2 linked regions of the Duganella zoogloeoides genome follow. The protein of the gene in region 1 binds, or shares a complex with, the protein of each later gene. Links are inferred from orthologs where the notes say so. Each region holds a gene or a part of one and is shown on either strand. Other genes may lie near its edges.

What was found.
Region 2: the proteins of SR858_RS17165 (region 1) and smc are in contact, whole or in part, in a crystal structure (PDB 3ZGX), measured with the Bacillus subtilis proteins. The link is inferred for Duganella zoogloeoides from one-to-one orthologs.

What each region holds. Positions count from the first base shown.
Region 1 is NZ_CP140152.1:3,891,176-3,905,870, reverse strand. What follows is about bases 11,317-14,286. They hold SR858_RS17165 (segregation and condensation protein A), read right to left. Parts: upstream 13,244-14,286; coding sequence 12,389-13,243; downstream 11,317-12,388. Other genes in these bases: SR858_RS17150 (extracellular catalytic domain type 1 short-chain-length polyhydroxyalkanoate depolymerase), read right to left, coding at 14,215-14,286; SR858_RS17155 (hypothetical protein), read right to left, coding at 13,625-14,020; SR858_RS17160 (DUF3460 family protein), read right to left, coding at 13,263-13,472; panC (pantoate--beta-alanine ligase), read right to left, coding at 11,529-12,368; SR858_RS17175 (EAL and HDOD domain-containing protein), read left to right, coding at 11,317-11,511. Outside these bases: flagellar motor stator protein MotA, read left to right, coding at 1-412; flagellar motor protein MotB, read left to right, coding at 449-1,396; SR858_RS17220 (hypothetical protein), read left to right, coding at 1,453-2,001; SR858_RS17215 (response regulator), read left to right, coding at 2,076-2,441; chemotaxis protein CheA, read left to right, coding at 2,487-4,703; SR858_RS17205 (chemotaxis protein CheW), read left to right, coding at 4,716-5,204; SR858_RS17200 (methyl-accepting chemotaxis protein), read left to right, coding at 5,335-7,104; SR858_RS17195 (CheR family methyltransferase), read left to right, coding at 7,137-8,003; chemoreceptor glutamine deamidase CheD, read left to right, coding at 8,013-8,609; SR858_RS17185 (protein-glutamate methylesterase/protein-glutamine glutaminase), read left to right, coding at 8,628-9,704; chemotaxis response regulator CheY, read left to right, coding at 9,839-10,228; more of SR858_RS17175, read left to right, coding at 10,285-11,316; more of SR858_RS17150, read right to left, coding at 14,287-14,695. UniProt on the Bacillus subtilis protein: Participates in chromosomal partition during cell division. May act via the formation of a condensin-like complex containing Smc and ScpB that pull DNA away from mid-cell into both cell halves.
Region 2 is NZ_CP140152.1:3,303,349-3,319,103, reverse strand. What follows is about bases 42-4,071. They hold smc (chromosome segregation protein SMC), read left to right. Parts: upstream 42-343; coding sequence 344-3,871; downstream 3,872-4,071. Other genes in these bases: SR858_RS14580 (cell division protein ZipA C-terminal FtsZ-binding domain-containing protein), read left to right, coding at 3,868-4,071; SR858_RS14590 (phosphatase PAP2 family protein), read left to right, coding at 42-240. In the rest of the region: more of SR858_RS14590, read left to right, coding at 1-41; more of SR858_RS14580, read left to right, coding at 4,072-5,160; NAD-dependent DNA ligase LigA, read left to right, coding at 5,175-7,514; def (peptide deformylase), read left to right, coding at 7,525-8,061; SR858_RS14565 (M16 family metallopeptidase), read right to left, coding at 8,062-10,917; SR858_RS14560 (hypothetical protein), read left to right, coding at 11,149-12,294; SR858_RS14555 (DUF4034 domain-containing protein), read left to right, coding at 12,291-13,328; SR858_RS14550 (hypothetical protein), read right to left, coding at 13,339-13,827; inner membrane protein YiaA, read right to left, coding at 13,949-14,371; SR858_RS14540 (hypothetical protein), read right to left, coding at 14,455-14,886; SR858_RS14535 (DNA topoisomerase IB), read right to left, coding at 14,975-15,755. UniProt on the Bacillus subtilis protein: Required for chromosome condensation and partitioning.

The sequences.
Region 1 (14,695 bases):
GATCGATACCCACCACCACGAGGGCGCCGCACCGGCCCACGCGATTGCCCGCCTCGGCGACGGCATGCCGGCTTTCGGTATCGTGGCGGCGGTGATGGGCGTGGTCCACACGATGGAAAACGTCGGCTTGCCGCCGGCCGAGCTGGGCATCCTGATCGCCCACGCACTGGTTGGTACCTTCCTCGGTATCTTGCTCGCGTACGGCTTCGTGGCGCCGCTGGCCAGCCTGCACGAACAAAAGCTGGAAGAAGAAACCAAGATGTACCAGTGCGTCAAAGTCATCCTGTTGGCCAGCCTGAACGGCTATGCGCCGGCGCTGGCCGTGGAGTTCGGCCGCAAGGTGCTGTACTCGACCGAGCGGCCGTCGTTCAGCGAGCTGGAAGACCACATCAAGAAATCGAAATCGAAGTGATGAATTTTCTGATGCTGGTCCAATTAAGGAACTGCCATGGCTGAAGAAGGCTTACGGCCCATTATTGTCAAACGGATCAAGAAGCACGGCGGCGGTCATCACGGCGGCGCGTGGAAGATCGCCTATGCCGACTTCGTGACGGCAATGATGGCGTTCTTCCTCTTGATGTGGCTGCTCGGCTCCACCACCAAGGGCGACCTGAACGGCATCTCCGAATATTTCAAGACGCCATTGAAGGTGGCGATGCAGGGCGGCTCGGGCAGCGGCGACAGCAGCTCGGTGATCCAGGGCGGCGGCACCGACCTGACCCGCAAGACCGGCCAGGTCAAGGCCAGCGACAATCCGACCGAACAGAAAACCTACAACCTCAACGCGGCCAAGAAGGCGCTCGAGGCCGAGGAAAAAGAGCGCCTGAAAAACCTCAAGCAAAAGATCGAGCAAAAGATCGACGCCAACCCGGTGCTGACCAAGTTCAAGAACCAGCTGCTGCTCGATATCACCAGCGAAGGTTTGCGGATCCAGATCGTCGATGAACAGAACCGGCCGATGTTCAATTCGGCGCGCGCCGAGCTGCAACCGTATTTCAAGGAAATCCTGCACGAGATCGGCTTCGTGCTGAACGACGTGCCGAACCGCATCGGCCTGACCGGCCACACCGATTCCACGCCGTACATGAGCGAGACCGGTTACAGCAACTGGGAATTGTCTGCCGACCGCGCGAACGCCTCGCGCCGCGAGCTGATCGTCGGCGGCATGGCCGATGCGAAAGTGCTGCGCGTGGTAGGGCTCGCTTCTGCCGCCAACCTCGACAAGGCCGATCCGTTCAACCCGATCAACCGCCGCATCAGTATCCTGGTGATGAACAAGCGCACCGAGGAAAGCGTGATCCGCGATGGTGGCCGCCAGATCGAGGTGGGCGCGGAGGAGGGCACGGTCGAGGAGGCGCCGGCAGCGCCGCCTTCGGGGCCGCCGGTGCGCAAGTAACGCCAAAGTAACGCCAACGTAGCGACAACGCAGCAAGCAGTAATCACGAGACTTATATGACGAGAAAAAAAATCCTGGGGTCGCATGTCAAACGCCTGATGTCGGGCGTGTCCGACCACGGGCGCAAGCATCTGACCGAGGTCGAGACCGACCTGATCCAGACCCGGCTGCTGCTGGAGGAAGCGATCGACAAGCTCTCCTTCAACTTCATGGCCATCCACCAGGCGGTGGCGGGTGAACAGCCCACCATCCAGAAGCTGCTCGACGGCGCCGACATCACGGCCGAGCAGCGCACCCAGCTGGAAGCGCTGCCCAGCCAGGTGGGCGGTTACGTGAACGCGGCCGTGGTCAGCCTGCAATTCCAGGACATGACCAGCCAGTTGATCGACCGTACCCTGAAACGGGTGACCGGCCTGCGCGAGTTTCTCGGCACGCTGGGCGAACATGGCGCCGAGATGGTGCCCGAGAGCGATAACGAACAGATCGTCGAATTGCTCGGCAAGGTGAGCATGGCGCTGGCCATCCAGAGCCTGGAATTGCGCAGCGTGCTGCGCAAGGCCGTACACCAGCAACACATGGAGAGCGGCGACATCGAACTGTTCTAAGGGCCCCCGGCCCGGAACACCGCCGATACGATAGCAACAAGCCGGAGCTCCGGCAACACACAGTGAGAACCAAGATGGCCAAGACAATACTTGCAGTTGATGATTCCAGTTCCCAGCGCCAGATGGTGGCCTTCAGCCTGAAGGCGGCCGGCTACGACGTGGTCGAAGCCGTGGACGGCATGGACGGCCTGGAAAAAGCCAAGCTGCAACAGGTCGACATGGTGTTGACCGACCAGAATATGCCGCGCATGGACGGCCTGGAACTGATCAAGATGCTGCGCCAGCTGCCCAGCTACGCCAAGACCCCGATCCTGATGCTGACCACGGAGTCGTCGGACGAAATGAAAAACAAGGGCCGCGCTGCCGGCGCCAATGGCTGGCTGGTCAAGCCGTTCGATCCGCAGCGGCTCAACGAGGTGGTGAAGAAAGTCATCGGCTGATCGGGCGCATGCAATGATGCTGAGCGAACTTTACGGAGTATCACCATGACCATCGATATAAGCCAGTTTTTCCAGGTCTTTTTCGATGAGGCCGAGGAACTGCTGGCACAAATGGAAAGGTTGTTGCTGGCCGTCGATATCGATGCCCCCGACGCCGAGGATCTCAACGCCATCTTCCGCACCGCCCACTCGGTCAAGGGCGGCGCCTCCACGTTCGGCGTGACCGACATGACGGAAGTGACGCACATCCTGGAGACCCTGCTCGACCGTATCCGCAAGGGCGAAATGGCGCTCACGTCCGAACACGTCGATGCCTTCCTGGCCGCCAAGGACATCCTCAAGATGCAGCTGGACGGCCATCGCCACGGCAGCGAAGTGGACCAGGACGCGGTCGGCAACATCCGCATGGTGCTGCATTCACTGACGGAAAACGTGCCGGTGGCGGCGCTGGCCCACGTGGTCGTGCCGTCGTTCGGCAGCGCCGAGGTCAAGGTGGTCGATCACAGCGGCGGCCGCCGCTACCGCCTGGAGTTGCCGGTAATGGACCACCGCGAGGTGACCGCGCTCGGCGCCGAGCTCGGTTTGATGGGGCACGTCTCCATCACGCCGCTCGACAAGGACCGCAACGCCATGGTGGTGACCACCCACGAGAGCCTCGACGATATCATCGCCATCTGCTCGTTCGTGCTCAACCCCGAAGACATGACCGTCACCGAGTTGCCGGCGCTCGACGCCGCCCAGCAGCAGCTGGAAGACGCGGCCCGCAACAAGGTCGAGAGCGAGCTCGGCTACGGCTTCTTCGACGCCGTGCCGCTGCACCCGGACAGCGCAACCGCTGTCGGCGGCGGCAGTGCCGGCGAAGGCTACGGCTTCTTCCAGCCGCTCGAAGAAATTCGCGCCAATGCCCAGGCTGCCAGCGACGACGCGCGCGGCTACGGTTTCTTCCAGCCACTGGAACAGATCCGCGCCGCTGCCGGCATCGTCAGCGACCCGGCGCAGGTGCTCGAGGACGAGAAAAAGGCCGCGAAGAAGGAAGAGAAGGAAAAAGAAAAGGCGGCCCACGGTCCGGGCGCGGAATCGTCGTCGATCCGTGTGTCGATCGAAAAAGTGGACCAGCTGATCAACCTGGTGGGCGAACTGGTGATCACGCAGGCCATGATCGAGCAGCGCGTCGATACGCTCGACCCGATGAAGCACGAGCGCCTGCTCAACAGTGTCAGCCAGCTGACCCGCAATACCCGCGATTTGCAGGAAGCGGTGATGTCGATCCGCATGATGCCGATGGACTTCGTGTTCTCGCGCTTCCCGCGCATGGTGCGCGACCTGGCCGCCAAGCTCGGCAAGAAAGTCGATTTCATCACCAACGGCGCCGCCACCGAACTCGATAAAGGCTTGATCGAACGGATCGTCGATCCGCTGACGCACCTGGTGCGCAACTCGATCGATCACGGCATCGAAATGCCGGACGTGCGCCGCGCCGCCGGCAAGAGCGATGCGGGCCGGCTGTTCCTGTCGGCGTCGCACCAGGGCGGCAACATCATCATTGAAGTGTCTGACGACGGTGGCGGCTTGAACCGTGAAAAAATCCTGGCCAAGGCCGCGCAAAACGGCTTGGCCGTGAGCGACAGCATGAGCGATGCCGAGGTGTGGCAGCTGATCTTCGCGCCCGGTTTTTCCACCGCCGAAACCGTCACCGATGTGTCGGGACGCGGCGTGGGCATGGACGTAGTCAAACGCAACATCACCGCCATGGGCGGCGTGGTCGATATCCGTTCGGCCAAGGGATTCGGTACCACGATCTCGATTTCGCTGCCGCTGACGCTGGCGATTTTGGACGGCATGTCGATCAAGGTGGGCGAGGAGGTGTACATCCTGCCGCTGGGCTTTGTGATCGAATCTCTGCAGCCGACGCCGGAAGATGTCAAGGAAATCAGCGGCAAGGGCCGCGTGATCAAGGTGCGCGGCGAGTATCTGCCGCTGGTGCCGCTGTACCAGATGTTCGATATCGTGCCGCGCTTTACCAACCCCAGCGAGGGCATCGTGGTCATCATCGAGACCGAGGGCCGCAAGGCCGGGCTGTTCATCGACGACCTGGTGGGCCAGCAGCAGGTGGTGGTCAAGAACCTGGAATCGAATTACCGCAAGGTGGCCGGCATTTCCGGCGCCACCATTTTGGGCGACGGCGGCGTCTCCCTGATTCTCGACGTTGCCGCCCTGATACGCTCGTCGCGCCAGCTGGCCGACGAACAGATTTTTTCGTAGAGAGGAATTACCATGTCCGACGCATTGACCACAGGCGCCAACGAGATCGCCGGCCACGAATACCTGGCGTTCAAGCTGGGTACCGAAGAATACGGTATCGACATTCTGAAAGTGCAGGAAATCCGTGGCTACGAGGCGGTCACCCGCATCGCCAACGCGCCCGAGTTCATCAAGGGCGTGATCAACCTGCGCGGCATCATCATCCCGGTGGTGGACATGCGCATCAAGTTCAACCTGGGCGAGCCGATCTACGACCAGTTCACCGTGGTGATCATTTTGAACATCAACGGCCGCATCGTCGGCATGGTGGTTGATTCGGTGTCCGACGTGACCACCCTGACGCCGGAGCAAGTCAAGCCGGCGCCCGAGATGGGCACGGCGTTCAGCTCCGACTACATGATCGGTCTCGGCACCATCGACGAGCGCATGCTGATTTTGGTAAATATCGACAAATTGATGTTGAGCCCCGACATGGGCTTGATGGAACAAGTGGCGGCCTAAACCCAGCCCCAAAGCGGTACGCGTCCCTGCCCGCGGCGCTCCCCACAGAGGGCGCGCCAGAAGAATACTTATCACCACCGCGTGGACGTCTCCGGTGGCGCAAACCAACGCAGCACACGGGGGAACAGAGATGAATTTACGCGATGTAACGATCGGTACGCGCCTGCGTATCGGCTTTGGGGGCATTTTGGCCATCCTGGTGGCCATGGTCTTGCTGACCAACTACCTGAACTACAACAACAGCAAACGCCTGGAAGACGGCCTCACCGTCGCCAGCGCCAAGAGCTTGCAAGCGAGCACCATGAAAAGCGCGATGCTCGAGACCGGCATCGCCATGCGCAATATCGGCCTGCAATCGGACGTCAGCCTGATGCAGAAGGAAGAGCAAAAGGTCAAGGACCAGCGCGCGCTGTACGAGAAAGCACTGAACGACCTGAAAGCGCTGGGCTTGTCCAGCGAAGAGCAGGCCGTGCTGGCCGAGATCAGCAAGCTCGACGGCCAAACCGATAGCGCCTTCAAGGAAGCGCTGGCGCAAATCCTGGCATTCAACACCGAAGGCGCGGCCAAGATCCTGTCGGGCCGCATCGACCCGCTGAACCAGCAGACGCTGGGCCAGATCAACAAGCTGGTCAACCTGCAACTGGCCAGCTCGAACGACGTGATCGGCAGTTCGGAAGGCGCCGTGCGCTCGCTGATGTACCTGCTGTTCGGCCTGGGCGCCGTGGCCGTCGCCCTGGGCGTGGTGTGCGCGGTGGTGATCACCCGCTCGATCACGGTGCCGCTGGCCGGCGCGGTGGTGGTGGCGCAGCGTGTCGCTTCCGGGGAACTGAGCTCGGAAGTGGTGGTCGTGGGCCGCGACGAAACCAGCGAACTGCTGCAAGCACTGCACGACATGAACCACAGCCTGGCCACCACGGTGGGCGAGGTGCGCGCCGGTTCCGAACTGATTACGACTGCCGCGCATGAAATTGCCGCCGGCAATGCCGACCTGTCGGCCCGTACCGAGACGCAGGCGAGCTCGCTCGAAGAAACCGCGTCGTCGATGGAAGAGCTGACTTCGACCGTCAAGCAGAACGCCGACAACGCGCGCCAGGCCAACCAGCTGGCGGTCTCGGCATCGTCGGTGGCGGAAAAGGGCGGCAACGTCGTCTCGCAAGTGGTCTCCACCATGGGCTCGATCAAGGAAAGCTCGAGCCGCATCGTGGACATCATCGGCGTGATCGACGGCATCGCCTTCCAGACCAACATCCTGGCCTTGAATGCCGCCGTGGAAGCTGCCCGTGCCGGCGAACAGGGCCGCGGCTTTGCAGTGGTGGCGTCCGAAGTGCGCAACCTGGCGCAGCGCTCCGCTGGCGCCGCGCGCGAGATCAAGGAACTGATCAGTGACTCGGTGGACAAGGTCGATGCCGGCAGCCGCCTCGTCGATGAAGCGGGGCAGACCATGGAGCTGGTGGTGACGTCGATCCGGCAAGTGGCCGACATCATGGGAGAGATCACCGCCGCCACCCAGGAACAAAGCCACGGCATCGAGGAAGTCAACCAGGCCATCACCCAGATGGACGAGATGACCCAGCAAAATGCCGCGCTGGTGGAAGAGGCGGCCGCTGCCGCCGAGAGCATGCAGGAGCAGGCCGAGATCCTGGCGCGCGCCGTCAGCATCTTCAAGCTCGCTGATAATGGTGGCCGCCGTGCCGCCTACGCTCCGGCTGCTGCACCGCGCGCCGTCCCGGTTGCCGCTGCCAGCAAGCCGGCTGCCAAACCGGCGGCCCGCCTGGCTGGCGCTGCTGCCCCCAAGCCGGCCGCCAGGCCTGCGGCGGAGGAAGCGGCCCCCAAGGCCGCACCAAAAAGCACACCGAAACCCATCGCCAAGCCCCAGGCTGACGAGTGGGAAGAGTTTTAAAGCTAGCATCAATGCAACATCAAGGACACACCATGCCGCACAGTAAAGACACCGTTAAAGAGTTCGATTTCAATGCCCGGGACTTCGAGCGTGTGCGCGGCCTCATTTATAAACGCGCCGGTATTTCGCTGGCCGACAGCAAGCAGGAAATGGTGTACAGCCGCCTGGCCCGCCGTTTGCGCGCCACCGGCATCGCCTCGTTCGCCCGTTACCTGGACGACCTCGAAGCGGGCCGCCTGGGCGAGGAGTGGGAAGCGTTCACCAATGCGCTCACCACCAACCTGACGTCGTTCTTCCGCGAGGCGCACCACTTCCCGCTGCTGGCCGATCACGTCAAGGGCAAGCGCGAGACGTTGAACATCTGGTGCTCGGCCGCGTCCACCGGCGAGGAGCCGTATTCGATCGCCATGACCGTGTGCGAAGCGTTCAATACGCTCACGCCCAACTGCCACATCATCGCCACCGACATCGACACCAATGTGCTGGCCCACGCCGCCAACGGCGTCTACACGATGGACCGGCTCGACAAGATGAGCCCGGAACGCAGCCGGCGCTTTTTCTTGAAGGGCAAGGGCGAGCGCGAAGGGCAGGCCCGCGTGCGCCAGGAATTGCGCAACATGATCACCTTCAAGCCTTTGAACCTGCTGGCCGACAGCTGGCCGGTGAGCGGCCAGTTCGACGTGATCTTCTGCCGCAACGTGATGATTTATTTTGACAAGGACACCCAGCGCAAGATCCTCTCGCGCTTCGTGCCCCTGATGAAGCCCGATGCGCTGCTGTTCGCCGGCCACTCCGAGAATTTCCTGTACGTCTCCGACGCGCTCAAGCTGCGCGGCAAGACGGTGTACGAGCTCGACGACAAACACCGGACCGCCGCCAAGGCGCCGGCCCGACCCTAGAGAGCTGCCATGGACCTCGAACAATTTGCCACGAATCTGTACTACGACCGCACCTTCGACTGCGAAGCGGCCAAGATCCTGCCGGGAGAATACTATTTCACCAACAAGGACATGCTGATCGTGACCGTGCTGGGCTCGTGCGTGTCGGCCTGCATCCGCGACCGTACCACCGGTCTTGGCGGCATGAACCACTTCATGCTGCCCGATGGCGGCGGCGACGGCAGCCCGGTGTCGGCCTCGGCGCGCTACGGTACGTACGCGATGGAAATCCTGATCAACGATTTGCTCAAGGCCGGCGCCAAGCGCGAAAACCTGGAAGCGAAAGTGTTCGGCGGCGGCGCCGTGCTGAAAGGCTTTACGGCCATCAACGTGGGCGAGCGCAATGCGGCGTTCGTGCTCAGCTTCCTCAAGACCGAGCGCATCCGCGTGGTGGCCGAGGACCTGAACGACATCCACCCGCGCAAGGTGTATTTCTTCCCGCGCACCGGCAAGGTGCTGGTGAAAAAACTGATGCAGACCCATAACGATACGCTGGTCAAGCGCGAAGTGGAATACGCGAGCCGCCTGAAGAAAGCGCCGGTGGGTGGCGAAATCGATTTGTTTTAATGTGTAGAAAGCAACCGTATGAAGATCAAAGTTCTCATCGTCGATGACTCCGCGCTGATCCGCAGTGTCATGAGCGAGATCATCAATAGTCAACCCGACATGGAGGTGGTGGCGACGGCACCCGATCCGCTGGTCGCGCGCGAATTGATCAAGCAGCACAACCCGGACGTGCTCACGCTCGACGTCGAGATGCCGAAAATGGACGGCCTCGACTTCCTGGAAAAGCTGATGCGCCTGCGGCCGATGCCAGTCGTGATGGTGTCGTCGCTGACCGAGCGCGGCTCCGAGATCACCATGCGCGCGCTGGAACTGGGCGCGGTCGATTTCGTCACCAAGCCGAAAATCTCGATCCAGGCTGGCATGCGCGAATACACCGACCTCATCTCCGACAAGATCCGCGCTGCCGCCAAGGCCCGCGTGCGCGCCCGCACCTTGCCGCAACCGGGCGCCGCTGCACAGGGCAGCACGCCGTTGTCGGCGCTGCGCAATCCGCTGTTGTCGTCGGAAAAGCTGATTATCGTCGGCGCTTCCACCGGCGGCACCGAGGCAATCCGTGAATTCCTGATGCAGATGCCGTCGGACTGCCCCGGCATCCTGATCACCCAGCACATGCCCGAAGGCTTTACCCGCTCGTTCGCCAAGCGGCTCGACTCGCTGTGCAAGATCTCGGTGCAGGAAGCGCAGGGCAACGAACGCGTGCTGCCCGGCCACGCCTACATTGCGCCCGGCCACTCGCACCTGTACCTGACCCGCAGTGGCGCCAACTACATGACCAGGATCGACCAGGCCGAGCCGGTCAATCGCCACCGGCCGTCGGTGGACGTCTTGTTCCGCTCGGCAGCGCAGGCGGCCGGCAAAAACGCGGTGGGCGTGATCCTGACCGGCATGGGCAAGGATGGCGCAGCCGGCATGCTGGAGATGAAGAATGCCGGAGCGTATAATTTCGCCCAGGACGAGGCCAGTTGCGTGGTGTTCGGCATGCCGCGCGAAGCGATCGCGATCGGCGCTGCGCACGAGGTAGGCGCCCTGACGGCGCTGCCCGGCATGGTGCTGGGTTACCTGGCGCAGCACGGCATGCGCGCATTGCGGGTGTAAAAGGCGTAATTGTGGTTGCAGTGACGTTTTACTGCGACTTTGTTCGCCTTGGAGCAACGAAAATGCTATCCTACAACTTGCTTGGAGTTTGTAGGCAATATTAACAACCGCGTAAAGAAACAACGGAGTAATTCATGGCTGATCCAAAGATGAAATTTTTAGTTGTTGACGATTTTTCGACGATGCGTCGCATCGTCCGAAATCTGTTAAAAGAACTGGGTTATGCCAATGTCGATGAGGCGGAAGACGGCGTCATGGCGCTGGCCAAGCTGCGCGCCGAGTCGTTCGACTTCGTCGTCTCGGACTGGAACATGCCAAACATGGACGGCCTGACGATGTTGCAAAACATTCGTGCCGACCCCGCACTGGCCAAGCTGCCGGTACTGATGGTGACTGCCGAAGCCAAGAAGGAAAACATCATCGCTGCCGCGCAAGCTGGCGCCAATGGTTACGTGGTCAAGCCGTTCACCGCCGCCACCCTGGACGAAAAGCTGAACAAGATTTTCGAAAAGCTGGGCGCGTAATACCTTAGTGGTCGGGCCTGGCCCGGCTACGCTCGACAGCCTGCCCACGGACGGCCATGCACCACACTCATTTCCTGGTTCGCGAGCCGTTGCTCGACCCGCAGCAGCGGGTGGTCGGGTATGAGTTGACCTGGAAGCAGCCTGTGCAGGCCAGCGGCGTTTCTGCTGCGCCGGTCGTTGCCCTCGAGTCCCTGCTGAACTTTGTCGCCAGCCACGTGATCGGTGGCGAAGACGGCGAGACCTGGCTCCTGCTCGATAAAATCCTGTTCCTCGAAGCCGTGCCCGAGATGCTCTCGGCCGATGCGCTGCATCGCATGCCGCCCGCGCGCACGGTGCTCTCCTTGCCCGCCGCCACGCTGGCCAATCCCGATACCTTGCAAGCCGTGCACGCGCTGCGCGCCGGTGGCGTGGGCATCTTGCTGCGCAACTTTGCCCGCGCCCCGGCCGGACTGCGCCTGGCCTCGCTGGCCTCGTTCGTGGAAGTACGCTTCAGTGGCGCCAACGTGGCCACCCAGGCGCGCGCGTATGCGGCGCTCAAGCAGTCGGGACTGACCATGGTGGCGCGCCCGGTCAGCAACTGGGCCGACTTCGACGCCTGCGCCGCACTGGGCCTGAATGCCTTTGTCGGCAAGCTGCACCTGACACCGCGTCCGGGCAACACCGCACGGGGCCTCAATCCGGCCCAGGCCATCATCCTGCAACTGATGCAGATGGTCAAAGAAAACGCCGACCTGGCCCAGATTGAAGCTGCACTCAAGCGCGACCCCACGCTGTCGTACAAGCTGCTGCGGTTTATCAATTCAGCCGGCTTCGGCGCCGGGCGCGAGGTGCAGTCGATGCGCCAGGCCCTGACCTTGCTCGGCTATTCGCCGCTGCATCGCTGGTTGACGTTATTGCTGGCAACGGCCAGTACCACCGGTTACTCGCCGGTGCTGCTGGAAACCGCCGTGGTGCGCGGCCGCCTGGCCGAACTGCTGGCGCGCGACACGCTGGGCAAGAGCGAGGCCGAACAGGTCTTCGTGGCAGGCATGTTCTCGCTGCTGGACCGCTTGCTGGGGATGACGATGGCGGAAGTGCTGGAGACCATCCAGCTGCCCGAGGGGGTAGTGGAAGCGTTGCTGACCCGCAGCGGGCGCTACGGGCCGTACCTGGCGCTGGCCGAGGCGTGCGAGCTGAACTCGGACCTGGTGGCAGCGCTGGCGATCGCGCTCAAGCTGCACCCGGAGGAAATCAACCAGGCCCATTTGCAGGCGCTGGCATGGGCGCAGCAGATGGCGGTCTGAGACCGCCATCTGCAGGATTAAATTTCCAGGTTGTCGATCAGTCGGGTAGTGCCCAGCTTGGCTGCCGCCAGCACCACCAGCGGCGCGCCTTGCGCCAGGTCGCCCGCCGACGGCGGCTGCAAATCGATGCGTTTGCGGATCGACACATAATCGGGCTGCCAGCCGCGCTGCGCCAGGTTTTCCATCGCCTTGTGCTCGACCTGGAATACGTCCAGGTGGCCGGCGCGAATTTCTTCGGCCACGAAGTTCAGCGTCTGGTACAGCGCCGGCGCCTCGGCCCGCTCGTTTTCCGACAAATACATATTGCGCGACGACAGCGCCAGGCCGTCTTCGGCGCGATAGGTTTCGGCGCCGATGATCTCGGTCGGCAGCGCGAACTGGCGGCTCATATTACGCACCATCATCAGCTGCTGGTAATCCTTCTTGCCGAACACGGCCACCTTGGGCTGCACGCACGAGAACAGTTTCAGCACGATGGTGGTGACGCCGGTGAAGAAGCCGGGGCGGAACTCGCCTTCGAGCGTATTGCCCAGGTCGGCCGGTGGATTGACGCGGAATTCCTGTGGCTCCGGGTACAAATCCTTTTCGGTCGGCGCGAACAGCACATAGACGCCTTCCTTCTCCAGTTTTTCCACGTCGGCCTGGAAAGTGCGCGGATACTTGTCGAAGTCTTCGTTGGGGCCGAACTGCAGGCGGTTGACGAAGATGGACGCGACCACTGGATCGCCATGCTTGCGCGCCAGGCGCATCAGGGACAGGTGGCCCTCGTGCAGATTGCCCATGGTGGGAACAAAGGCGGTACGCAGTTGACCGCTGAGCTGGTCGCGCAATTCTTCAATGGTGGTGATGATTTTCATGGGTCATTTCGGTAAACAATTCAGGCCGGCGCATACGCCAGCCGGACATAGATCGGTGCGAACGGTTCGGCCTGGGTGATCTCGATCAGCGTCTCCTTGGCCAGCTCGAGCAGGGCGACGAAGTTGACCACCACGACCGGCACGCCGCCGGCCACGTCGAACAGGTCCGCGAACTCGACAAAGCGGGTCGATTGCAGCCGGCGCAGGATGCCCGTCATGTGCTCGCGCACGGACAGTTCTTCGCGGCTGATCTTGTGGTGTTGCGTGAGCCGCGCGCGCTTCATCACGTCGAGCCAGGCTTGCTGCAAATCCAGTGGCGCCACGTCGGGCAGCACGGTCACCAGGCTTTGCTCGATATGAATCTGGGTGCGCACGAAGTCGCGGTCGAGCTGCGGCAGCGTATTGAGATCGTAGGCGGCCAGCTTGATCTGCTCGTAGTCGAGCAGGCGCCGCACCAGTTCCGCGCGCGGATCGTCCGCTTCGATGTCGAGGTCGGTCTGTCGCTGCGGTAGCAGCATGCGCGACTTGATTTCGATCAGCATGGCCGCCATCAGCAGGTACTCGGCCGCCAGTTCCAGGTTGGACTTGCGGATCTGGTCCACGTACTTCAGGTATTGCAGCGTGAGCTGCGCCATCGGTATGTCGAGGATATTGAAATTCTGCTTGCGAATCAGGTACAACAGCAAGTCCAGCGGGCCTTCGAATGCATCGAGAAATACCTCGAGCGCATCGGGCGGAATGTACAGGTCATTGGGCAGCGTGAGCAGAGGTTCGCCGTACAGGCGCGCAAAACCGGACACATCGGCCGTTAGGGCCGCTGTGCCTGCCTCAGCCGCCGTGGCCGGTGCTGGTTCCGCTGCTGATTCTGGCAACATGCCTGCCGCCTTGAAGCGATCAGAGCTTGTTCTGGTAGACGTAGGCTTGCTGCTTGACGGCCGACTTCAGCTGGCGCTCCTGCTCGTCGAGCGAGATCGGCGGACGGTCCCACAGCAGGGCGCGGCCCTGTTGCTGACCAGCTTCGATCGCCGGATTCTTCGCTTTCAACTCTTTGATGAACAGCGTGTGGTCGGATTCGTACATCGAATGTTGTTTAGAGAGTTTCATATCGTCCGTATGAGTGGATTAGCAATGGCTATTTTACCGCGCCACAGCGTCCCGGGGCGAATTTGATTACCGGCGCTGCGATCATTGGCGCCTGAATGCAAAAAGCCGCGCCGGTTGCCCGGGGCGGCTTTGCAAGACCGGGATGCCGCGGTTTAGCGCACCATTGGACGGACATTCGGAAGGGCGCAATCGGCTTTTGCCAGGCGATTGTCGTGCTTGCCTGCGTGGGCAGCGGTTTGTGCTGGCGGCGTGGCGACGGCAGCGTCAACGCAGTTCACATCCTTGGTGTACTGGGCGCTGGCCATTTTGGCGTCCTGGCGGGTCTGGTAGCGTTGTTGCGGATCGGTCTGGGTGGCCGCGTGGCTCGGCAGGGTCGGGTGCAGTTCACCGGTGGTGGACGCGGCTTGCAGCGAGGTGGTGCTGATCGGCGCGGCTTCCTGCGGACTCAGCTGGTTCGGCGTCAGCGCCGAATTTTGCGCAAAGACGCTGGCGGTCATGCACAGGGTGGCGATCAGGGCGGTCACTTTGGCGGTAGTCTTGGTGTTCATGTCAGCTCCTCTTGTTGCATTGAATGAGGCTTGATTATTTCATTCGATAGCAAGTTCAGCCGTAGGACACACGCTCATGCCCGCGTCGGACGGCAGGGCGCCGGGTTGCCATCCTGGTCCCATTGCGTGATACCGCCCCTGTCGCACTTGCTGGCGCGACAGGAGCGGTCAAGGATTACCCGAGCAACCCTGGCTTATGGGCAAATCCCCACCTTGTAGTATGCCTCGGCAGTCTGCGCCAGGGTGCTGCGGAAGAACAGGCTCGACAGCCCCATCAGGTCGTTCGAACCGTTGGCGTAGGCCAGGCCGAACTTGTTGGTGGCGCGGCCTGCCTGCACGTGGGCGTAGTTGCTGGCGGTGACCGTGGTGCAGGTCCAGCCGCCGTTGCCGGCGCTGGTGGTGACCGTCAACGGCGCCGACTGCGCGCTTTCGCCGCCGTTGCCTACCGACGTCACCGTGATGGTATAGCTGGTGTTGGCAGTGAGGGCGCCGACGGTGTAGCTGGTGCCGGCGACCGGTGACGACGTCACGCGCGAGCCATTCACGTACACGTTGTAGCCGGTGGCGGCGCCGGCAGCGTTCCAGGTCAGCGCCACGGTGGTGTCGGTGACGGCGCCGGCGGCGATGCCGGTGGGGGGCGTTAGCGCCGGCTCGCTACCGACCGAGAACTGCGTG
Region 2 (15,755 bases), 580 kb from region 1 along the record:
GGCGCGATACTCGGCCTGGCGGTCGCCGGCGCCTTCATCTATTTTGCCAGCCGCGAACACCGCTGGGCGCTGAGCCGCATGCTGGCCGTGCTGTGCCTGCCCATCGTGCTGGTGGCCCCGAACGTGGAGCCGATTCCGGCGGAAGACTGGATCACCCAGGTGGCGCTCAAGCTGTCGGGCCGCGATCACCCCTACACCCGCGAGATGTGGCGCCATAATGACTCCAGCGTCGCGCACTAGGCGCGGCCGCCGCCGCACGCTTGCAGTGCTGGTTTTTGGCCTTGGTCGATAAGCTAAATGGTATTATTGCGAACCTATACAGCCAAATTCCCCTGAATCCAACGTGCGTCTCTCTTCCATTAAATTGTCGGGATTTAAGTCTTTCGTTGATCCCACCAATTTCCAGGTGCCGGGGCAACTGGTTGGCGTGGTGGGGCCCAACGGCTGCGGCAAGTCCAATATCATCGACGCCGTGCGCTGGGTGCTGGGCGAATCGAAGGCGTCCGAGCTGCGCGGCGAGTCGATGCAGGACGTGATTTTCAACGGTTCCACCCACCGCAAGCCGGCCGGCCGCTCGTCGGTGGAACTGGTGTTCGACAATGCCGACGGCAAGGCTGCAGGGCAGTGGGGCCAGTACGCCGAAATCGCCGTCAAGCGCACCCTCACGCGCGACGGCACCTCCACCTATTACATCAACGGCCAGCCGGTGCGCCGGCGCGATATCCAGGATATTTTCCTCGGCACCGGCCTCGGCCCGCGCGCCTACGCCATCATCGGCCAGGGCATGATCAGCCGCATCATCGAGTCGCGCCCGGAAGAGCTGCGGGTGTTCCTGGAAGAGGCGGCCGGCGTCTCGAAATACAAGGAACGCCGCCGCGAAACCGAAAACCGCCTGCACGACACCCGCGAAAACCTGCTGCGTGTCGAAGACATCCTGCGCGAACTGAATAGCAACCTCGAAAAGCTCGAAGGCCAGGCGGCGGTCGCCACCCGTTTCCACCAGTTGCAGGCGGACCAGGAAGAGAAGCAGAAGCTGCTCTGGCTGCTGCGCAAAGTCGAGGCGGAAAACGAGCAAAAGCGCGTGTTCCGCGAGATGGAACAGGCCCAGAACGACCTCGAGGAACAAACCGCCAAGCTGCGCAACGTCGAGCTGTCGCTGGAACACCTGCGCCAGTCGCACTTTGCCGCCGGCGACCGCCTGCACACGGCGCAGGGCGCGCTATACCAGACCAATGCCGAAATCGGCAGTTTGGAGGCGCAGATCAAGTTCGTGATCGAATCGCGCAGCCGCCTGCAATCGCAACTGGCCACGCTTACCGCCCAGCGCGACCAGTGGCAGCAGCAAGCGCTTGATTACGGCGGCCAGATCGAGGAAGCGGAATACACGCTCGAAGAACTGGGCGCAAAAGTGGAAGAAGCGCAGATGCGCGCCGAGCAGAAGGCCGAATCGCTGCCGCTGCTCGAACAAGCCTGGCGCGCGGCGCAAGAGAAAAGCACCGAATCGCGCGCCCGCATCATGCAGGCGCAGCAGCAGCTGGAACTGGAATCGGCGCACCAGCGCAATGCCAGCAATATTCTCAATAGCCTGGCCGTGCGGCGCGAGCGCCTGCAACAGGAAAAGCACGGCCTGAGCCTGCCCGACAGCGCGCATTTGTCCAACCTGCGCGAGCAGCAGGAAGAGCAGCAGTACCAGCTCGAGGAACAGGCCGGATTGCTCGAAGAACTGACGGCGCAGCAGCCGGCGCTGGAGCAGGAGCGCCGCGACGCCCAGCAGCAGGTGAACGCCGAGACGGCGGCCAATGCCCAGCTCGAAGCGCGCCTGAACGCGCTGCGGCAAATGCAGGAGCGCGTGCAGACCGAAGGTAAAGTCACGCCGTGGCTGCAAAAGCACGAACTCGACACCTTGCCGCGCCTGTGGCAAAAGCTGCACATCGAAGCCGGCTGGGAAACCGCGCTCGAAGCCGTTCTGCGCGAACGCACGTCGGCGCTGCAACTGTCCAATATCGAATGGGCCAAAGCGTTTTTTGCCGATGCGCCGCCTGCCAAGCTTGCCCTGTATGCGCCGTCGAGCAGCGCACCGCTGGCACCGGCCGATACTTCCGGTTTGACCCCGTTCATCGACCTGCTGAAACTCAATGACCCCGGCCTGCGCGGCCTGCTGCAGGACTGGCTGCACAATGTGTACCAGGCGCAGGACGCGGCCACCGCGTTTGCCGAGCGTGCGCGCCTGCCGGCCGGCGGCAGTTTCGTCACGCCGCAGGGCCACGTGATCAGTGCGGCCAGCGTGCGGTTTTACGCGGCCGATTCCGAACAGGACGGCATGCTGGGCCGCCAGCAGGACATCGAAAACCTCACGCGCCAGCTGCGTGCCCAGCAAATGCTGGCCGACGAAGCGCGCGCCCGCGCCGTGCGCGCCGAGGCGGCGCTGAGCGGCCACACGCGCGCGCTGGGCGACGCCCGCATCAAGCTGCAAAGCTTGCAGCAGTCGGTGCACAAGCTGCAAATCGACGTCGTCAAACTGTCCGAGATCGAAGCGCGCTTCAACCAGCGCAGCACGCAAATCGCGGCGGACCTGGCCGAGATCGTGGCGCAGGAAGAAGAGCAAACCCAGATCAAGCTCGAATCGGAAGAAAAATTCGAGCAGCTCGACATGGAACTGGGCGATCTGCAAGGCGAACACGAAGACGGCCAGACCGTGTTCCTGGAACAGGAACAGCGCCTGGCCGATGCCCGCGACGCCGCCCGCGACCTCGAACGCGCCGCCCAGGAGATCGTGTTTGCCGAAAAAACCCACCGCAACAAGATCGAGGAACTGCGCCGGGCAATCGCCACCGCCAGCGCCCAGGTGGTACAGGTGACCGGCAGCATGGAGGCCGGCCACCTGGAGCTGGCCAATCTCGATTCCGGCGCCGCCAACGACGGCTTGCAGGACTTGCTCGATCGCCGCACCGACCAGGAAAAAGCGCTGTCCGACGCCCGCCATGAACTCGACCAGGTGGCGCAGCAGATGCGCGCGTTCGAGGAAGGGCGCATGTCCACCGAGCGCGCATTGCAACCGCAGCGCGACAAGATCACCGAGCTGCAACTGAAGGAACAGGCCGCGCGCCTGAACCAGGAGCAGTTCGCCGCCCAGCTGGCCGAGGCGCAGGCGGATGAAGCGGCGCTGGCCGAAAAACTCCATCCCGAGATGAAGGCGTCGTACCTGCAAGGGGAAGTCACGCGCCTGACCAATGCCATTGCTCTGCTCGGTGCGGTGAACCTGGCCGCGCTCGACGAGCTGGCCACGGCGTCGGAGCGCAAGAATTTTCTTGATGCGCAAAATGCTGATTTGATGGAAGCGATCGCCACGCTGGAAGACGCAATTACCCGGATCGACAAGGAAACCCGCGACCTGCTGCAAGATACGTTCGACCGCGTGAACGGGCATTTTTCCGAGTTGTTCCCCATCCTGTTCGGCGGCGGCCAGGCCAAACTGATCATGACCGGCGACGAGATTCTCGACTCCGGCGTGCAAGTCATGGCGCAGCCGCCGGGCAAAAAGAACGCCACCATCCACCTGCTGTCCGGTGGTGAAAAAGCGCTGACGGCAACTGCGCTGGTGTTCTCCATGTTCCGCTTGAATCCCGCGCCATTTTGCCTGCTCGACGAGGTCGATGCGCCGCTGGACGACGCCAATACCGAGCGCTTCTGCCGCATGGTCAAGCGCATGTCGGAACATACCCAATTCCTCTTCATCTCGCACAACAAGATTGCGATGGAGATGGCCAATCAACTAATCGGTGTGACGATGCAGGAGCAGGGCGTGTCGCGCATCGTGGCGGTGGACATGCAGTCCGCCGCCAATTTTGCAACTGAGGTACAAGCAGCATGACAGATCTCCAACTGAGTTTGATCGGGCTCGCGGGCGTGTTCGTCGCCGGCGTCTTCACCTATAACAAGATCCAGGAATACAAGGCCAAGAAAAGCGTGGAACGCGCGTTCGGCACCGACCACGACGACGTGCTCATGCGTGATCCCAATGCGCCCGATGCCGCGGCCGCTCCCTCTTACGCGCAGAATCCGGTACCGGCGGCGCCGCCGACGCCGGCCACCGTGCGCGCCGCCAGCAGCCCGGTTGCCGGCCCCGCCGTGCGCCAGGAACCCAGCTTCTCGCTCGATGAACCGGCGCCCGATGCACCGGGCGTTGCCGGCGCCGAAGCCACGGCGTCCGCCGCAGCGCTGGGCGCGGTATTGAGCCCGGTCAGTCCGGCACTGCCACCGATCCCCGAATTCACCACCGATCCGGTGGCGCCCGGCGCGCCGGAGCCGGACGTGGACGAACTGGCCGCCCGCGCCAACGCCGCAGCGGCGGCTGCCGCCGAGCAGGCCACCGCGCTGGTCGATCCGCTGATTGACTGCCTGCTGCCGCTGGCGCTGGAAGCCCCGCTGCGCGGCGACAAGCTGCTGCCGGTACTGCAAACGCTGCGCATGGTCGGCAACAAGCCGCTGCACTATATCGGCCTGGCTGTCTCCGGCGACTGGGAACCGATCGCTTACGGCGGCGTGTACACCAGGCTGCAGGGCGGCATCCAGCTGGCCAGCCGCAGCACCGCGCTCAACGAACTCGAATACTCGGAACTGGTCACGCGCCTGCGCGCCATGTCCGACGAAATCGGCGCCGAGCCGGAAGTGCCGGACATGATCGAAGTGATGGCCGAAGCGCGCAACCTGCATCGTTTTGTCGCCAGCCACGACGCCCAGCTGGGCGTGAACCTGCACAGCAATGGCGCACCATGGGCGATTTCCACCCTGATCGGCGCGCTGGAAAAGCAGGGCTTCGATTTGCGCCCGGACGGCCGCTACGTGATGCCCGACGGCGACGGCGGCTTCCTGTTCTCGCTGTCCACCAATGTCACGCTGGCCGAAGAAACCACGTCGCGCCTGACCTTGCTGCTCGACGTGCCATGCGTGGCGCCCGCGCGCGACGGCTTCGGCGCCATGATCGCCTGCGCCAAGTCGCTGATGGGCCGCCTCGATGCGACCATCGTGGACGACTACAACCAGCCGCTGTCCGATGCCGCCCTGGCCGAAATCGCCAAGCAGGTGCAGGACTTCTACACTGAAATGAACGACGCCGACATCCCGGCCGGTTCCACCCGCGCCATGCGCCTGTTTAGCTGAACCGAGTACCTGCAATGACTGAAGTAGATTACCAAGCCCGCATCGCAGCGCTGAGCGCGGAACTGAACCGCCACCTGCACGCCTACCACGTGCAGGACGCGCCGACCATCCCGGATGCGGAATACGACAAGCTGTTCCTCGAGCTGCAGCAGCTCGAACTCGATCACCCGGAACTGGTGCAGCCCGACTCGCCCACCCGGCGCGTGGGCGCGGCGCCGCTGCCGCAGTTCGACCAGGTGACGCACTCGGTGCCGATGCTGTCGCTCAATAACGGCTTCACCGACGACGATATCGAGAACTTCGACCGCCGCGTGCGCGACGGCCTCGATACGTCGGCTGCCGTCGAATACGCGGCCGAGGTCAAGTACGACGGCCTGGCCATCAACCTGCGCTACGTGAATGGCCTGCTGGAGCAGGCGGCCACGCGCGGCGATGGATACACCGGTGAAGACGTCACCGCCAACATCCGCACCATCAGCGTGATCCCGCTGCGTCTTGATACAGACAACCCGCCGGCGGTGCTGGATGTGCGCGGGGAAGTGCTGATGTTCAAGGGCGACTTTGCAGCATTGAACGCGCGCCAGCGCGAAGCAGGCCAGAAGGAATTCGTCAACCCGCGCAACGCGGCCGCCGGCAGCCTGCGCCAGCTCGATTCGCGCATCACGCGCCAGCGCAAGCTGCGCTTCTTCGCCTACGGCATCGGCCTGCTCGAGGGCGCCGACATGCCGGCATCGCACAGCGCGCTGCTCGAGTGGTACCAGGCCATGGGCCTGCCGGTGGCAAAAGAGGCGGCCGTGGTGCGCGGCTACGACGGCTTGATGGAGTACTACCAGACCATCGGCGCCGCCCGTCCGGCCATGCCGTACGAGATCGACGGCGTGGTCTACAAGGCCAACCGGCTGGAAGACCAGCGCACGCTCGGTTTCGTTTCGCGCGCGCCGCGCTTTGCGCTGGCCCATAAATTCCCTGCCGAGGAGGCGCTGACCACGGTGCAGGCCATCGAAGTGCAGGTGGGCCGCACCGGCGCCATCACGCCGGTCGCGCGCCTGGCCTCGGTGTTTGTCGGTGGCGTGAATGTCACCAACGCCACGCTGCACAACGAGGACGAAGTGCGCCGCAAGGACGTGCGCGTGGGCGACACCGTGATCGTGCGCCGCGCCGGCGACGTGATACCGGAGGTGCTGGCGGTGGTGCTGGAGCGCCGCCCGCAGCCGGAGCCGCCCATGTACGTGCTGCCGAAAACCTGCCCGGTCTGCGGCTCGCACGTGGTGCGCGAAGAGGGCGAGGCGATTGCCCGCTGTTCCGGCGGTCTCACGTGCGCGGCCCAGCGCAAGGAAGCGATCCGCCACTTTGCCGGCCGCCGCATGATGGACATCGAAGGCCTGGGCGACCGCTACATCGACAACCTGGTCGAACACGGCAAGGTCAAACGCGTGGCCGACCTGTACGCGCTCACGCTCGACGACCTGCTGGAAATGAAGCGGCTGGCCGATGAGCGCGACGGTACTACTCCCGAGACGGTTGCCAACGGCAAGGTCGCCACCAAGTGGGCGGAAAACCTGCTGGAAGCCATCGAAGCGAGCAAGAACCCGCCGCTGGAAAGGCTGCTGTTCGCGCTCGGCATTCGCCACGTGGGCGAATCGACCGCCAAGACGCTGGCCGAGTGGCTCGGCCGCTTCGACCTGGTGCGCCGGGTACCGGCCGCGCTGCTGCGCGTGCTGCCCGACATCGGCGGCATCGTCGCCATCTCGATCGCCGAGTTCTTTGCCGAGCCGAAGAACCAGGAAGCGATCGACGCCTTGCTCAAGGCAGGCGTCACGCCCAAAGGTGAACACGCCCCGAGCGCCAAGCTGCGCGAAAAACTCGATGCGGTCAAGCTGATGGCCGCGCTGGCGATTCCGAAATTGACGGAACCGCGCAGCAAGCAGCTGGTCGAACAGGAAGTCTCGCTCGACGTGCTGGCGCATCTCACCATCTACAACGTGTTCGGCCTGCCGGCCACGGTGTCCGATGCGCTGCAAGCCTGGATGGACGTTGCCGCCAACCGCCAGCAGGTCAAAGCGCTGGCGGCGTTGCGCGAAGATCTGCTGGCGCAGCTGCCTGCCACGGTGGCCAGCGAAGGGCACCTGACCGGCAAGACGTTCGTGCTGACCGGCACCTTGCCCACCATGGGCCGCGACCAGGCGGCGGAACTGATCGAGGCCGAAGGCGGCAAGGTCTCCGGTTCGGTCTCGAAAAAAACCCACTACCTGGTGGCCGGTGCAGACGCCGGCAGCAAGCTGGCCAAGGCCCAGGAACTGGAAGTGACCATCCTCGACGAAGCAGGCCTGCTGGCGCTGCTGGCGGCAAAATAAAGGAAGCGTGATGGCGGTACGTGAAATTTTGAAGATGGGCGATCCGCGCCTGCTGCGCGTGGCCGAACCGGTCACCGAGTTCGACACGCCGGCCATGCGCCAGCTGATCGAAGACATGTTCGATACCATGATCGCGGCCAACGGCGCCGGCCTGGCCGCGCCGCAGATCGGCGTCAACCTGCAACTGGTGATCTTCGGCTTCAAGGAAAACCTGCGCTACCCGGACGCGCCGCAGGTGCCGGAAACGGTCTTGATCAATCCAGTGCTTACGCCGCTGGACGATGACATGGAAGAGGGCTTCGAAGGCTGCCTGTCGGTACCGGGCCTGCGCGGCAGCGTGCCACGTTACACGCGCCTGCGCTACGAAGGCGTGGACCAGCACCGGCAGCCGATCCGGCGCGAAGTGGACGGCTTCCACGCGCGCGTGGTGCAGCACGAGGTCGATCATTTGCTGGGCATCCTGTACCCGGCGCGGATCAGGGACTTCACCAAGTTCGGCTTCACCTCGGTGATGTTCCCGGACCTCGATCCCAACGACGACGACTGATCAGTCGGGCTTGCCCACCGCTGCCACCGCACCATCCTCCGGCAGCAACACCATCTCCACGTAATTCTTGCGGTCGAGGTAGCGCCGCGCCGCTGCCTTGACATCGTCGGCGGTGACGCCGTTGATGCGCTTGGCGATATTGAGGATTTCGTGCGGATCGAGGCCTTCGAGGACATTGAGGCGCAGGTAGTTCATCCAGTAGCCGTTTTCACGCAGCGCCCGGCGATAGGTCTGCAGCCTGGCCTGCTTGACCTTGTTCAGGTCGTCCGCCTGCGGGCCGTCGGTTTGCAGTTTTTCGATTTCGCCCCATAACGCCGCTTCCACCTTGGTCACCTTGTCCGGCGTGGTCGGCAGCACGATGGTGGCGCCGTAACGGCCGCTCGGGATCTTTTCATACCTGACGCTGGAGCCGCCCGAGTAGATCAGTTTTTGCTGTTCGCGCAGCTCGTCGGTGATGCGCAGGTTCAGCACGTCGTTCAACATGCCCAGCGACCAGGAGTCGGGGTAGGAATAGGTCATGTCGCCGCCGAAATCGACGATCACGGTGCTCTTCTTTTCGAGACCTGCCTTCACTTCGCGCCTTACCACGCCCGGCACCTGGCGGATGCCCGGGTCCTTGTACGCGAGCGACACGTCGCCGACCGGCAGCGTTGCCACGTAGGTGGCCAGCAGCGGCTTGATCGCTTCGATCTCGAAGTCGCCGACAAAAATGAAGGTCATGCCACGGGCGCTGGACAGGCGCGCGCGCAGCAGGTTCTGGCTGCGATCGAGGTTGATCTTCTCGAAGTCTTCGGGCCTGGGTGGCAGTTCGAGCAGCGGATGGTCGCCATACACGGTCCGGGTACGCGCTTCGGCAAAGCGCGCTTCCGGCGAGGCCGAGCGGTTGCGCACGGCTTCGGCGCCGCGCGTGACGAACGAGCGGAACAGGTTCTCGTCGCGGCGCGGGTTGGTGATGGTCAGGTAATTCATTTGCAGCACGGCTTCGAGGTCGCCGCTGCGGCTGTTGCCGCTCAATGTGTCGTTATACGGCCCCAGCGCGGCGTTATAGGCAAGGCCTTTGCCGGCCAGCACGCGCTGCAGGTCGGACGGGCTGTACGAGCCCACGCCCATCGCCTTCTGCACGTCGCTGGCAAAGCGCACGGCGCTCTTTTCCGCATCGCTGTACGCGTAGCGGCCGCCGGGACGCACCGCCAGCATCTGCACCATGTCCTTGCTGAAGTCGGTCGGCTTGAGCAGCGCCTTCACGCCATTCGACAGCGTCAGCGTGGTCACGCCCGTGACCTTGTCTTCGACCTGGGCGGTGATGCTGCCCGGATCGGGCTTGTAGCTCATCAGGTTGGCCGGCAGCGCCTTTTCCTCGAGCTTTGCCACCGGCAGCTTGCTGGCCGTATCAACGCGCGCCAGCAGGTCGGCGCCGGTGGGCGCAGCCTGGCCGGCGGCAACGCTGTTGGTGTGCGCCGTGTACAGCACCAGCTTGGGCGCCGTGGCCGGAATGATGGTCTTGGCGTAGGCGTTGACTTCGTCGAGCGTGATGGTGGGTACCAGGTCGCGCGCATAGCCGGCTTCGATGTCCACGCCCGGCATCGCGCCGCCGGTGCGGAAGTGGCGGATGAACTCGCCCGGGATGGCGGCCGAGTCGCGCGTGGCGCGCGACTTCACGGCAAAGTCGTAGCTGCCCAGCAGATTGCGCTTGGCCACGTCGAGGTCGTACGGTGAAAAGCCGAACTGGCGCGCCCGTGCATTTTCCTGCACCAGCGTGTCGATGGCGGCATTCACGCCGGCCTTGCCCACGGTGGCGCTGGCCGAAAAACTGTACTGGTGCAGGCCGAACGGAATCGGGCTCTCACCGGCGGTGCCGGCAACGAATGGCGGCTCGGCAATCTGCGTCAGGCGGCCCAGGCGCATCGCCATCAACTGGCTGAACATGCGCCGCACCAGCGCGTCGCGCAAGTCGCCGACGGTCTGGCCCGGCTGGCGCCCGAAGGTGGAATAGACCAGCTGCACGTTATTGGCGGGCGCTTCCTGGTCCAGGAAGGCCAGCGCGTCGGGCGCACCAAGCGGCGGCAACTGGTAGGCGATATGCGGACGCGGCTTGGGTGGCATTTTGAGGCCGCTGAAATGGCGCTTGACCATGTTTTCAGCCTCGACCGGGTCGATATCGCCGACAATGATCACGGCCATCAGGTCGGGACGGTACCAGTCGGCATAGAAGCGGCGTACGGCATCGGCCTTGGCGTGCAGGATCGAGTCCTCGGTGCCGATCGGCAGCCGGTCCTGGTAGCGCGAGCCGTTGGCCAGCTTGGGCAGGATGGCGGCCAGGCTGCGCTGTGCATAGCCGCTGCGCAAACGCTTTTCTTCGAGCACGATCTGGCGCTCGTCGTCGATATCCTTGTCGGTCAGCGTCAGGCCGTGGGCCCAGTCTTCCAGCACCGTCATGCCTTGCTCGAGATTTCCCGGTTTATCGGTCGGAATCGGCAGCATGTACATGGTCATGTCGAAGCCGGTGGACGCATTCAGGTCGGGCCCGAAGCGCACGCCGATCGAGCGCAGATAGGCAATCAGTTCGTGCTTCTTGAAATGCGTGCTGCCGTTGAAGGCCATGTGCTCGAGCAGGTGGGCCATGCCGCGCTGGTCGTCGTCCTCCTGCACCGCACCGGCATTGACCACCAGCCGCAGTTCCACGCGCTGGGCCGGCTTGGCGTTCTTCTGGATGTAGTAGGTGAGACCGTTGTCGAGTTTGCCGATCTTGACGTTGGGGTCGAGGGGCAGGCGGTCGGTAAGGACCGGCGCGGCCACCGCCGAGATGGCCAGCAGCAGGCCGGCGAGCAGGGCGGACAAGCGCAAATGTTTGGTCATGCGAATTCCCGTGATTGATTTCTATATCAGACTGTAAGCGAGAAATATCTTTTCGGCAATAAGCTGGTGCTCAACCCCGTGAGCGATCATTGGTATTGACTATTTGCTATCGATCATGCTTAATCACGCTGGTGGATTGCGTGTGAGCAAGTGAGATAAAAAGAAAGGCATGAATTGAAACGAATCGGAATCGGATTGTTGCAGGTGGCGGTCATGGCAGCGGCGGGCAGTATGGCATTGGCCACTGCAGCGGAGGGGCAGGAATATCCGCAACAGGCCGAAATGTTGGCCAGTCTTAAAAAGGAAGTGGCGCGCGCTTTCACCGTGCCCAAGGTACAGCAGCTCGATCCTGAACTGCGCACCGCTGCCGAAAAAATCGGTGCAGACCAGGTAAAACGTATCGAGAACCAGCTGCCAGGCTGGCTGCTGGAAGAAAAACTCGCCCTCAACGATACGACCAGTCAAAAGGCGCGGCTGGCTTATACCGCAGTAGCGGCACGGGTGCTCAACGAACTGGCGTACTGGCATATCGAACCGGGCGACGCGGCCTACGAGCGCGCCACGATCGAGCTGATCAAGACTTCCCCTGCGGCGTGCAAGATCGGCGAGTTGCCGCACACGGCCGACTTTGCCCGCCGGATCGCGCGCATCCAGGTCATGCCGCCAGCGCAGCGTGCAGCCGCGCTGGAAGCCGAAGCCCGCCTGCTGGAGCGCTGGGGCAAGCCGCATGCCGAACCGTTGCCGTGGCCGGAAACGCCAGCGCGGCAGCAGATTGTCGATGCCGTGGCGGGCATCGCCAGCGGCGGCAAGCGGCCGTTGACACCGTTGCCGCCGGTGCTGGCCTGGCTGCTGCTGTCGGAAGGCCGCCCTTATGACGATCTGCCGCCGGAGGTCAACTGCCATGCGCAGCGCTGGTGGCTCATGGAAAGCCTGGCGCAAGGCGTGGCGCCGGCGACTGCCCTCAATGCCTTCCGCTACGGCACCCTGGTCACCGCCACGGTCCGTTTCGGCAGGGCGTTCGACCCGCCGGCCGGCGAGGCGCCCGAAGAGCGGGCCGACGGCAGGCCGGCCTTTCCCGGGCTGGCCAGCCGGTATGGCGTCAGCGGGGTAACCAAGGTGCGCCGCACCTTCGACGCCAGCGGCAAACCGGTGCGCGCCACCGTGTCGGCCCGCGAGATCACCGTGCCCGGCATCCGCGGCATGCGTCCGATTGCTTTCGAAGATACTTTCGACAAGGGGACGCTCAAGGGCGGCCTCAATCCGGCGATGGGCGCGGTAACCGGGATTCCGCTACCGCCGGAGGTCAAGCTGGTATGGGGCATAACGTATGAGCAAGAGGGCACGCCTGCCAAGGCGGCCGGGGAGGCAAGTCAATGAGCACTACATCGAACACGCAACGCCGCGCGGGCCTGGTGCGCGCACTGGCGCTGGCTACTGCGCTGGCCTGGGCCGGGCCTGTCGGCGCCGCCAACGACAAGCCGGCAGTATCTCCGGTCCAGCTGGCCGCCACGGAAGCCTTCTGGACAGGCGATTTTGCCGCGCTCGACAAAATGAACGCGACTTACCGGCAACCGGGCCCGCTGGAGACCAATGGCCGCAACCGGCTCGATTATTTCCGTACCGGGACCAACACCGTGTTCTCCTACGTGGTCAAGAACAGCGAGGCTTACCTGAGCGAACTCGATGCCCTGACCTTGCAGTGGGCCCGCGACAATCCGCAATCGGCTTGCGCCCACATCCTGCATGCGCGGTCGCTGCTGGCGCACGCCCAATCCTATCGCGGCACCAGCTATGTCAAGGACGTCCCGCCCGAAGCCTGGGCCTATTACCAGCGCTACGTGGAGCAGGCTCTCGCCTATGTCAAGCAGCACATGGACCTGGTATCGACCGACAGCTCCGGCCATATGGTGCTGCTCGAGATCGGCCGCGGCCTGTCGTGGGACCAGGCCCGGATGGAGGCGATCGCGGAGGCGGGCATCGCGCGCAATCCCGACGATATCCAGTTGTATTTCATGGTCGCTCTCGGGCTGGTGCCCAAGTGGGGCGGCAACCCGAAGGTGCTCGATACATACATCCGCAAGGTGACCGCCGCCACCAGCGCCAAGTTCGGCACCGGCATGTATGCGCGCCTGTATGCGGACGCCATGGACAACCAGTTCGGCGCGGCGTTGTTCGAGTCGAGCTACGCGGATTGGGACAAGATGAAACAGGGCTACGAGGACATGCTGGCACGCTACCCGGACGGCGCCGCCCGGCGCAACAACTATGCCTACGTGGCCTGCATTGCCAAGGACAGGCCAACCTTGCAGCGCCTGCTGGGCGAAATCGGCACCGGCTTCATCGCGGGCTCCTGGGGAGTGAATCCGCAGCGCGCCTTCGAGACCTGTACCAAGTGGGCGCAGCAGACCTGAGCCTGCCGGGCTAGTTGGCCTGGGCCTTCAATGCATCGAGCTCTGTGATATCGCCGGTCGCCGCGGCGAGCTTGCGCGTTCGGGTGCAGCCGTCGGCGTACAGGTGGCCGCCGGCGCTGGTCGCGTAAATCAGGTAACTGCGTCCCACTTCGTACCGGTACTCGGTCGAGACGATGTAGTCGGTGCCGTCGGCATCCCTGGGTATATTGGTGTGCAGAGTAATCTGCTCGCTTGGCGTGCCTTTCCACCATGTGCCCGTTGCCAGCTTCACCACCTGCATCTTTCGGCCCTTGACTTGCTGGTCCTCGGCCGGAATGTACTCGATTGCGGTGACCTGGGCGGTGAACACAGCACTGCTGTTATGCACCGCCAGTTCAACGATAGTTTGCGCAGTGTCCGATGCAAGACCTGGCCGGACATTACAGGAGGCAGCAACTGACCCGCTTGCCATGGCGATGGCCAGGGCGGTTGCCAGGTTGATCAACGAGGGAATTTTCATGTGTCCTTGTCTCGGCGGAATGCACTGCGGACATCATATACTTTGGATAACCCCGAAAGGAATTTATTTCAGGCACGAAGACTGCCAGCGCGGTCCTTCGCGCCGGCTTTCCCCGTTGGTTCTATTTCGCCGGCGCTGCTTGCCGGACCAGGCTCACGTCACGCACATTTTTCTGCACCGCTACCGAGGAGAACAGGCTGAGCAGATAAGCCATGCCGTAAAAGCCTTTTTCGCTGAGCGCCAGGTTGGCGTTCCACAAGCCGATCAGCAGCAACAGCAAGGCCAGCAGCAGAGACAGCCAGCACAGCCCGAAGTACAGGCCGCTCACCGAGATGCTTTCCGCGCGGTCGCGCACCGATTTTTGCAGCGAGACCGCCGAAAACAGACCATACATCAGGAGCGTCAGGTAATAGCCTTTTTCGTTCAAGGCCATCTCGGCGTTGAACAGGCCGATCAGGTAGGTGGCGGCGCCGGCAACCAGGGCCAGCCAGGAGGCGCCGATAAAGGCAGCGGTTGGCGCGTGGGGGACAGAGGGTTCAGTCATGAGTTTCCTTCCGATGGTGGTGATGGGAATGCCCATTGACCATCACACCAGAAGCAGGCGTTTCCATCTTGACGCTTGGCAAGCTACGATTGATCTGGAATATTTCCCAGCAAATCGCGGGCATCGAGCAGCGCATACACGATGTCAGGGTGCTCGGCCAGGCAGCGCCGTACCGCCGCGGGCAGTATCTCGCGCGTGCGGCGGCACAGGCCGGGCTGGTCGGCCAGCCTGATGGTCAGGCCCCGCACGGTGCGCACGCCGTTGGCGCTGGGGGTAATCGTCAGGCGGATGCCCAGCAGGTCGTACAGGCGCTGCTCGATGCGGCCCAGCGCCTCGTAGTTGTCGATCGCTTCGATGCGCGCGACCAGCGCTTTTTCTTCTTCGCGTGTCAGGCGCAGGATGCGGATGTCGGTGGCCGGGTCGCGCTCCCAGGCGTCCAGCAGCTCGCCGTGGCGGCACTCGCATGCGCCGGGCGGGCATTCCTTGCGGATCGGGAAGGGCAGGGCGGGTGACATGGTCGTCGGCGCACAGGTGGTTAAAAGCCGATTCTAACCCGAGCGCGGGCCGCCCGAACGTGGGCCGCCTGAACGCGCGTAAGGCACGCTACGGCTGCAAACGCCGCTGCAACAGCGCCAGCACGGCCGCCTCTTCGGGCCGCAGCGCATGCACGTCGTCCTGCAACTGCTGCTGCGCGCGTTTGCGCAGCGCGGTTTTCATGGCGCCGCTCAGGTAGGTTTCGATGACGGCCGGGTGCACGTAGCACTTGCGGCAGATGGTCGGCGTATTGCCGAGCTTTTTGGCCACCGATTCGATCGCGGCCACCACGTTCTTCTTGGCCTGCACCTCGGAGTCGAATTTTTCATACTCGAGCAGGGCCACTGCCGCCAGCACGGTGCCGGACCAGGTTCGGAAATCCTTGGCGGTGTAATCCTCGCCGGCGATGCCTTGCAGGTACTCGTTCACGTCGGCCGAACCGACCGTGTGCGGATTGCCGTCGTCATCGACGTACTGGAACAGGTCCTGCCCCGGCAAGTCGAGCGTGCGGCGGATGATGTTGGCCAGGCGCCGGTCCTGCACCTGCACCGCGTGATTGACGCCGCTCTTGCCACGAAAACGGAATTCCACCTTGCTGCCGTCGAGCCGCACGTGGCGTTCGCGCAGCGTGGTCAGCCCGAACGACTTGTTTTCGCGCGCGTACTCTTCGTTCCCGATCCGCATCATGGTCGCCTCCAGCAAATAGACGATGGTGGCCAGGACTTTTTCGCGCGGCAGGCCGGGCAGCTTGAGCGATTCGTCCACCGCGCGGCGGATCTTCGGCAGCGCCTTGCCAAAGCTGAGCATGCGCTCGTACTTCGATTCGTCGCGCACCGAGCGCCACTTGGGG